DNA from 3 places in the Anoxybacillus eryuanensis genome. Region 3 is predicted to be linked to each of the others. Evidence: predicted binding sites of a transcription regulator. Region 3 holds the regulator's gene; each other region holds the start of a gene.

Region 1 (3,286 bases), on a different contig from region 3:
AATGCCAAACGACTCCACTATTTCTCTCATGTGCTCATGATTGCTGATAACTAGTGCGAAATCTGCAAGTAACTCTCCCGCTTGCCACTCCCATAATAATTCTAATAAACAATGCTCTTCCTTTGAAACAAATATGGCCACTTTTTTCATATGCGTATGTAAACTCAATCGCCATTTCATTTCAAACTGTTGCGCTATTGTTGCAAATTCTCCTTCTATCGCTTCTTTTCTTTTCGATATATTTGGGGCGTCGAACTCGATTCGTAAAAAAAATGTACCACCTTCAGGATCTGTCGAATATTGACTCGACTCCACAATATTGGCCCCTTGTTCATACAGAAAAGTGGTAACGGCTGCCACAATCCCAGGTTGATCTGGACATGAAATAAGTAACCTTGCCCGATCTTCATATTTATCCATAAACTTTTGGACATGTTTTTGTTGAAAATACATTGTAACTCCCCCCGTAAACAGAAAAATGAGATAAAATAATAGCATTTATTATAACAAATAAAAAAATAGTCGAGAACATATCCCGACTATTTTTTACTTATTCAATATTTTTCTTACTCCAAACGCCCCTTTCCACGCAGGAGTAGACTGTTTATTAGATGAAAGATACGTGTATAACGCGCCCATAAATAATGAGCCACCAACGATATTCCCAAGCGTTACAGGTACGATGTTATGGATCATTCCTGCCACATGAATCGTATCTGGGTGTTGAACAGCCAAAGCAAGTGAAAAAATAACAAAGTTTGCAATAGAGTGTTCATATCCAGAAGCAAAAAAGACAAAAACAATTAAAATCATCGCAAATATTTTTGCGATATCTTCTTTCATTTGCATCGGAATAAAAATAGCTAAACAAACAAGCCAGTTACACAAAATCCCTTTGACAAACAATTGTGTCGTTGTTGCATGCATTTTTTTCAATGCAATCGCAAATAGTAAATGATCCGTCGGAATATCGTGAAAAATACCCGACTGTGCGATTAAAAAGGCAAAGAAAATCGCACCAAGCAAGTTCCCACCATAACACATTATCCAGTTGAGAAGCGTATCTCCGATCGTTGTTTCTTTTTGAAGCGTACTCACAGTAAAATACATTGTATTCCCTGTAAATAACTCTGCCCCTCCGTACATAATAAGAACAAGGGCAATACCGAAAAAGATGCCACTTACTAAATATGTTGCTGGTGAATGTGTCTCGTAAAAATATTGACCCAAACGAACACAAAGAATAAGAGCAAACCCGATATATACACCTGCTAAAGCAGCACGAATCACGTATTGAAGCGGTGATTTTTGCAAAATGGATCGCTTCTTTAATGCGAGCTCTTTACATGTCTGTAAAGCTTCCATTGTTCTCTCACTTCTCTTTCTCTTTTGTGATGTTTTTCACATTTATCCTACTCCTCTTTTTTCTGTTTTTCAATGCGTTTGTGTAAATGTTAAAAGAACTGTCAACACTTTATTTTTGTAAACGTTTGCGAATAAAATGGCTATTGCAATTTTTTCAACTATTGTTCTCATCCTTTGCAAACTCATGCACAAATGTATTAATATAAAAAAGGTGCAAAATACATTGTTAGAGGAGGAAGCTATGAACTACATAAAAGAGCAAAACGGACAGCTATGGTTAACAGAAGATGAGCGTGAAAATTTAAAAATTAGTTATCGTATTAAAGAGATCGTTTACTCAGAGCGTTCACCATTTCAACATGTAATGATTTTGGACTCATACGACTTTGGAAGAATGCTTGTGCTTGATGGAGTTGTACAAACAACTTCTATTGATGGACATATTTACAATGAGATGATTACACATGTTCCTCTTTCTCTTCATCCGTCGCCAAAGAAAGTTTTAATTATTGGTGGGGGCGATTGTGGAGCAGCTCGTGAAGTGGCGAAATATGAAGAGGTAGAAGAAATACATCTCGTCGAAATCGATGAACTTGTTGTTCAAGCCTGTAAAGAACATTTACCTGAAGTATCGGGAAATCTTTCAGATCCACGTGTGCAGTATGTATATAAAGATGGTGTTCAATTCGTTAAAGATCACGTGAATACGTACGATGTCATTATCATTGACTCATCTGATCCGATCGGCCCTGCTCAAGTATTATTTGAATATGATTTTTATAAAAGTGTGCATGAAGCACTCAAAGAAGATGGAATGATGGTTTGTCAAAGCCAATCGCCAATTTTCCATATGGACGTATTAAAACAAACATATACAAACATTCGTCATTTATTCCCACACGTTCACGTATATACGGCTACTGTTCCGACATATCCTGGTGGCCTATGGAGCTTTACTCTTGGCGCAAAACAAGCTGTTTCATTTGAGCGCCTTACCACATTTGCAAAACAAACGAAATACGTAAATGCTGATGTATTAAGCCAATGCTTTTGTCTGCCACAATTTATGAAAGAGCATCTTCAATCGTAGTCGGAATCATTCCGGCTACGATTGTTGACAAAAGTGTTTTTTTATATTACGATACAAAGCGTAATGATTACTATTTTCTTTAAAAGGAGCGTGCCCCTATGCGTGTGAAAGTCGTTTTACAATGTACAGAAACTGGCGATCGTAACTACATAACAACAAAAAATAAGCGCAACAACCCTGAAAGACTTGAATTAAAAAAATATTGCCCACGTTTGAAACGCCACACATTACATCGTGAAACAAAATAATGGGGCTGACTCAAAAGTCCCTTTTCAATGAAACTTCACTGAAGTATGTGAAAGAGACCACCTTTGAATCCCCTTGGTTTTACTGGGTTTTCGTGGTGGTCTCTTTTTTCATGTTTCCCCAGATAAGAGCATTACCGCTCTCTTGAGCCCACACCATTATTTTCAATGCAAATGAATGCGCCGCGCAAAATCAACGAATCGAAATTTATCAAGACGATGACGGGACTCTGTATATTGAAACAAACTCGCATCGTCTAAATAAACATAATTTCTTACAACGACAACGTGTGTATATTGTTTTAAATGCAAATACATACGATCTTCTTCTGTGCATTCTTCCACAAAAAATTCTTTTTTCGCAAAGCTGATTTTTAATTGCAATTCCTTCTCCAAATATTCATAAATGGACCGCGCACATATATCTTTAGACAAAAATGGAACAAATTTTTTATTAAAAAAGTCTTTGTCTAAAATAATGCGTTCATCTTCAATTTCTCGCACGCGCACAACTTTCCAAATATCTTCTCGTGCCGTGACATGAAGATGTTTTTTTAACACTTCATCAGGCTTGATCATTTCAAGC
Region 2 (3,286 bases), on a different contig from region 3:
ATTTTCGTTTAAAACAATTAACACGATTAAAAGAAACGATACAAAAATATGAACCGACAATTACCGATACGTTAAAAAAAGAGTTGCATAAATCACCGCTTGAAGCATATACAACGGAAATCGGCATCGTTTACGAAGAGATTCGTTTTATCACGAAGCGACTGAGCGATTGGATGAAACCGCAACGTGTGCCGACACCGTTAACGCACTTTGGTTCAAAAAGTTACATATATCCAGAGCCATATGGCGTTAGTTTAATTATTGCGCCATGGAATTATCCATTTCAGCTTGCGATAAGCCCGTTAATCGGCGCGATCGCCGCAGGAAATTGCGCGGTAGTGAAGCCGTCTGAATATACGCCAGAAATGTCGGCGTTGCTGAAAACAATCATTTCAGAAGTGTTTCCAGAGGAGTATGTTGCTGTTGTGGAAGGAGGGGTAGACGTTAGCCAACAGCTGTTAGATTTGCGCTTTGATCATATTTTTTTCACAGGAAGTGTATCGGTCGGAAAAATCGTCATGGCAGCTGCTGCAAAGCATTTGACGCCTGTCACATTAGAACTCGGCGGAAAAAGTCCTGCGATCGTCGATGCTTCCGCGCATATTGATTTAGCTGCCAAGCGAATCGTATGGGGAAAATTTTTAAACGCCGGGCAAACGTGCATTGCTCCAGATTATGTGTTCGTCCATGCTTCTGTTAAATCTTTGTTGATTGAGCGAATGAAGCAGTATATAGAGCAGTTATATGGTCACAAAGATACATATAGTCGCATTGTTACTGTTCGTCATGCTGAACGGCTCGTTCGTTTTTTAACAAATGGTATTGTTGTACATGGTGGAACGTATGACATTGAGCAACGTTGGATCGAGCCGACGTTGCTAGACGATGTGACGTGGGACGATGACATTATGCAAGAAGAAATTTTTGGGCCGATATTGCCGATTCTTACGTTTGGGACGGTTGATGAAGCGATTCAAATGATCAACGATTACGAAAAGCCGCTTGCGCTTTATTTGTTTTCAGAAGATCGCGATGTGCAACAACAAGTATTGCAACAAGTTCGTTTCGGCGGTGGTTGTATAAACGATACGGTTGTACACGTTGCCAATCCTCATTTGCCTTTCGGTGGTGTTGGACAAAGCGGCATCGGTACATACCATGGGAAAGCAAGCTTTGATGCCTTCTCGCACTACAAAAGCGTATTAAAACAAACAACGAAATTCGATATTCCGTTGCGCTATCCAAACTTTCCAAATGCGCTCAAATGGGTGCGGAAGCTGTTGAGATGAAAAAGTGCTCTTCATGGGCGCTTTTTTTGTTTTTGGACAATAAATTTGAACAAATTTCGAAAAAAATTTAACGAAAATGTGACAAGATTTCAGATGAACAACCGATTTCTTTTTTTATTTCCATGTATTATGTAAAAGATAACGCTTTTCTCGCTCATTTTTTGATGTCGAGAAAAGTGTTTTTCTTTTTGTCAATGATTTTGCTTTTTGTTTCCCCCGCAATGCAGTTTCTTCCTTCCTTTTTTCGTCACAATTATTTTTACAATACATGTTAAAATCATTTCAATAGTGTTAATACTACAAAGTTAATTAAATTCGTTCGTTTTGTATTTGGTTTTTTGTTCAATGAATCACAATTTTTGTTGAGGTGAAGAGAGATGAAGTGGAAGTTCTGGATTGTGGGGTTGCTTCCGCTCCTTGGAGGCTGTGAGATGGTTGTGTTTCAGCCGCAAGGACCAGCTGCTCGAAGCATTACGGAGTTGATTAACTGGTCGATTTGGTGGATGCTTCTTGTCGTTGTCGTTGTATTTGCTTTGTTCGCTTATATCGTATGGAAATATCGCGATCGACCTGAGAGAAAGGGAGAGGAGCCACCTGAGGAACACGGAAGTACGGTGCTTGAAATTGTATGGACAGTTATTCCCATTTTAATCGTTATTGCATTAACGATTCCGACAGTTAGAACGTTATACGATTTAGAAAAACCACCGAAAGGGTACGAAGATCAAGAGCCACTTGTCATTCATGTCACGTCGGCAGATTGGAAATGGATTTTTAGCTACCCGGAACAAAATATTGAAACCGTAAACTACGTCAACATTCCAGCGAATCGGCTTGTGCTATTCAAAATGACCTCTGCATCGACAATGCAGTCGTTTTGGGTACCAGCGTTAGCTGGGCAAAAATATACGATGAACAAAATGGAAACGGAATTGTACGTTGTTGCGGAGCGCCCAGGATCGTATGAAGGACGAAATACGAACTTTAATGGACGTGGGTATGCGCATATGCAGTTTGAAGTGTTAGCGCAAACGCCAAAAGAGTTTGAAAAATGGGTGCAAGAAGTAAAACAAAAGGCACCGAAATTAACGAAAGAAAAATATGAGGAATTATTGTTGCCGACCCATTTAGGCCGACTCACGTTTGTGGATACGCATTTACAATGGGTGAATCATGCGGATGCACATTCCAAGACGTACACAAACCCAGAGCTATATCGTGGCCATGGGTATCAAGGAAAAACTTTTACTGATGAAGACAACTATAAATCTAGTTCATCATCCAATTGTAACGAAGAAGATGAACAACAAGCTTTAGAGAGTGATAGCGGAGGTGAACATCATGGGCATTAAGTGGAATGAAATGCTTGTTGGGGGAGACCCGCTTCTTGTCGGTTCACAAATTGCGATTGTGTTGACTGCCGTTGCGATCGTTGTTGGATTAACGTACTTTAAAAAATGGGGTTGGCTATGGCGCGAATGGCTAACGACCGTCGATCATAAAAAGATCGGGATTATGTACATTTTATCTGGTGTACTTATGTTTTTCCGCGGTGGAATGGACGGTTTGTTAATGAAGGCGCAAACGGCTCGTCCAGAAATGAACTTTTTAGATGCGCAACATTACAACGAAATTTTTACAACGCATGGCGTGATTATGATTTTGTTTATGGCGATGCCATTTTTAATCGGTTTAATGAACGTTGTTGTCCCTTTGCAAATTGGAGCGCGCGATGTCGCGTTTCCGCAGTTGAACGCACTTAGTTTTTGGTTATTTTTTAGCGGGGCGATGTTATTTAACATTTCGTTCGTTGTTGGTGGCTCACCAGATGCAGGGTGGACATCGTATTTCCCGCTAGCTGGAAAAGAGTTTAGTCCAGGAATCGGAAACAACTACTATGCAATTGCGTTGCAAATTGCAGGGCTCGGTACGTTAATGACGGGGATTAACTTTATCGTCACAATTTTAAAAATGCGTGCACCTGGCATGACATTAAT
Region 3 (3,286 bases):
CTACACGCTCACCATTGTCAAGAACACGGCCTGAACCAACCGCAACAACTTTTCCTTCTTGTGGTTTTTCTTTCGCTGTGTCTGGTAAAACAATTCCGCTCGCTGTTTTCTCTTCAGTTTGGATTAATTCAATGACAATGCGATCACCTAGTGGCTTCAACACGGCAAACGACCTCCTTAATTAGATTTTCGTACCGTTATTAGCACTCGTTATTATTGAGTGCTAACACACTTATTATATTAATGAACTTTTTTCAATTTTGCAAGTAGGAAGTTAAAAATTTTTCACTAAATGTTTCCCTTTTTCATTATGTCTTTCCTTTCGAAATTCATACAAAAAATATGGTAAAATGAAAAAGTACTCATTTTGCAAAAAGGGGTTGAACATGTGAAAAAGCAATATTGGTTTGTCATCATTACATACATTGCTATGCAACTATCCAGTTTAGTTGGCGTTCCTTTGCTCGCACATAGCGGATTTATTAACGCATCAAATAAAGAAGTAGCTTTTTCGATCGCCTCTGGTTACTGGGCTGTTATTAGTTTTTCGATTGCTCTTTTTTTCGTTCTTTATTTCATGAAAGAAGATATGAAGTATTCGTACGATCGCCATCAAGCATCAATTGGAACGTCGATCTTTTGGGCAATTGGGGGGTTTTTGCTCGCTCTTTTCGCTCAAGGCATTGCAGCAAACATCGAAGTACACCTCTTTGGTGTCGAAATGGGATCCGAAAACACACGACGCATCGTCGAAATGGTAAAGCTCACACCAGCACTTATGCTTGTCACTTCGATCGTTGGACCAATCTTAGAAGAAATCATCTTTCGAAAAATTATTTTTGGGACGTTGTATGAAAAATATAACTTTCTTTTATCAGCCCTTGTCAGTTCACTTTTATTTGCTGTTGTTCATTTAGAATTCGAGCATTTGCTTCTTTATGCAACAATGGGATTTGTATTTGCGTTCTTATATGTCAAAACAAAACGTATTCTCGTACCCATTGTGGCCCATGTGCTCATGAACACCTTTGTCGTCGCCATTCAAACATTATTCGCTGAAGAAATTGAAAAAATGATGCGCGAAGCAGAACAAATGCAATTCGTGATTTGGAGGCTGTTTTCATGAAATCCGAACCGTTGTTTTATTTTCTAATGGGAATTTTATTTACTTATTTTGCTGTGGATAGTGCCGATGATGGTATTTGGGATGTAACGACGATGTTATTCATCCTAATTGCAACATTTGATTTTGGAACAGCGATTCGCTCTTTATTGAAAAAAACCTCCCGCTCATAAACGGGAGGTTTACTCATTTCCGTAATGTTTTAAAAAGTAAACGAGTGATTGCAATTCGACCGCTAAATCAATATGATGAACACGAATGTGCTCTGGCACATGCAGACGAGCAGGCGTAAAGTTTAAAATTCCTTTAATGCCTTTTTGAACAAGTCGGTCAGTAATCGGCTGAGCAACCTGAGCAGGAACAGTTAAAATCGCTACCGTAATTCCACCGAGTTTTTCTTCCAATTCATTTAAATGATAAACTGGAACTCCTCCGACTTCTGTTCCGACTTTATCTGGATCTACATCGAACGCCATCACAATTTTCGTATTATTGTTTTTGCTAAAATTGTAGTTCAAAAATGCCGTCCCTAAATTACCGACTCCAAATAACGCGACTTCTGTCGTTTCATCTTGATCTAACGTTTTACGGAAAAACGACAGCAAATAATTCACATTATATCCGTATCCTTTTTTTCCAAGCGCACCAAAGTATGAAAAATCACGGCGAATCGTTGCTGAATCGACTTTTACAGCTTCACTTAACTCCGCTGAAGATACACGCTGCTTTCCTGATGCATGCAAGTTTTTCAAAAAACGATAATACAACGGTAGTCGCTTTGCGGTCGCCTGCGGAATTTTTGGTTGTTCATTGTTCACGAGTCAATCCCCCACATTTCCTTTCACAAATAGTTAGCGCTTTCATTTTTCTCTCCTATACATCGAAAAAGTTCTCTCCACTTTTAAACTATACACTATTTTTTTCATTCTGTCTTTCCTTTGTACCCTTTATTATTATTTTTGTCAAATTTGTTATTCACACACTAGTATTGCCGAACATGAAGAAAGTGCGTTACACTATCAAAAGAAGATTGAGGTGAGAAATGATGATCATTTTACAAATAAACCAACTATCCAAATCATATGGAGCTGAACAAGTTTTATCAGACATAAAACTTGAAATACAAGAAAAAGATCGCATTGCTCTAGTTGGGAGAAACGGCGCAGGAAAATCAACATTATTAAAAATCATTGCTGGCCAATTGTCATACGATACAGGTGAAATTATAAAGCCGAAACATGTGACAATCGGCTATTTAGATCAATATACAGGTTTGCAAGCTCATCGCTCTATTTGGGACGAAATGCTCGATGTTTTTGCCCCGCTTCAACAAATGGAAAAGCAATTGCGTGAACTAGAACAACAAATGAGCTTGCATAATGCTGACTACGAAAGACTATTAGAGCAATATGATCGTTTACAAACGGAATTTAAGGAAAAAGGCGGTTATCAATATGAAGCAGATATTCGTTCTGTTCTTCATGGCCTTCGCTTTTCCCAGTACGATTATACAACAAAAGTATCAACATTAAGCGGCGGACAGCGGACGAGACTAGCGCTAGGAAAACTACTTCTGACTAAGCCAAATTTACTTATTTTAGACGAACCAACGAACCATTTAGATATGGAAACATTACAATGGCTTGAACAGTATTTAAAAAACTATACAGGAGCCATTCTCATCGTCTCGCACGACCGCTATTTTCTTGATCAAATCGTCACACAAGTGTACGAATTGTCGCGCACAAAAATAAAAAAATATGTCGGCAACTATACAAGCTACTTACATCAACGGGCGGAGCAATTTGAACAACAACTGAAATTGTACGAAAAACAACAAGAGGAAATCACAAAATTAAAAGATTTTATTCAACGAAATATCGCTCGCGCCTCAACAACAAAGCGGGCACAAAGCCGTAGAAAGCAACTAGAAAAAATGAACATCATCGAAAAGCCGCTTGGTGATGAGAAATCGGCATCATTTCGTTTCGAAATCGAACGGCCAAGCGGAAATGATGTGCTAACAGCCAACAATTTAGCGATCGGTTACGATCACATCATCGCAAAAAATCTTTCATTTCGCATCACTCGCGGGGATAGTATTGCACTGATTGGACCGAACGGCATTGGAAAATCGACTCTTCTAAAAACGATCGTCAAACG

Evidence for each region. The regulator Rex, encoded in region 3, represses fermentation and respiration genes when NADH is low (regulators of the CRP and FNR family bind a similar motif). The targets are predictions, from matches to a motif close to TTGTGAAATATTTCACAA.
Region 1: a site for Rex is predicted at 1,390-1,407, ahead of HNQ84_RS06740 (formate/nitrite transporter family protein). Genes of this name have one in related genera too.
Region 2: a site for Rex is predicted at 1,628-1,645, ahead of qoxA (cytochrome aa3 quinol oxidase subunit II). Genes of this name have one in related genera too.

Annotation. Positions count from the first base shown of each region.
Region 1 covers NZ_JBPODS010000004.1:75,282-78,567, forward strand. The annotation lists gene purU (formyltetrahydrofolate deformylase) at 1-453, opposite strand, end outside; gene HNQ84_RS06740 (formate/nitrite transporter family protein) at 547-1,365, opposite strand; gene speE (polyamine aminopropyltransferase) at 1,607-2,455, shown strand; gene rpmG (50S ribosomal protein L33) at 2,554-2,703, shown strand; gene treR (trehalose operon repressor) at 2,866-3,286, opposite strand, start outside.
Region 2 covers NZ_JBPODS010000005.1:99,818-103,103, reverse strand. The annotation lists gene HNQ84_RS07690 (aldehyde dehydrogenase) at 1-1,289, shown strand, start outside; gene qoxA (cytochrome aa3 quinol oxidase subunit II) at 1,667-2,641, shown strand; gene qoxB (cytochrome aa3 quinol oxidase subunit I) at 2,631-3,286, shown strand, end outside.
Region 3 covers NZ_JBPODS010000021.1:4,042-7,327, reverse strand. The annotation lists gene groES (co-chaperone GroES) at 1-163, opposite strand, end outside; gene HNQ84_RS13840 (CPBP family intramembrane glutamic endopeptidase) at 389-1,126, shown strand; gene HNQ84_RS13835 (YdiK family protein) at 1,123-1,296, shown strand; gene HNQ84_RS13830 (redox-sensing transcriptional repressor Rex) at 1,306-1,941, opposite strand; gene HNQ84_RS13825 (ABC-F family ATP-binding cassette domain-containing protein) at 2,169-3,286, shown strand, end outside.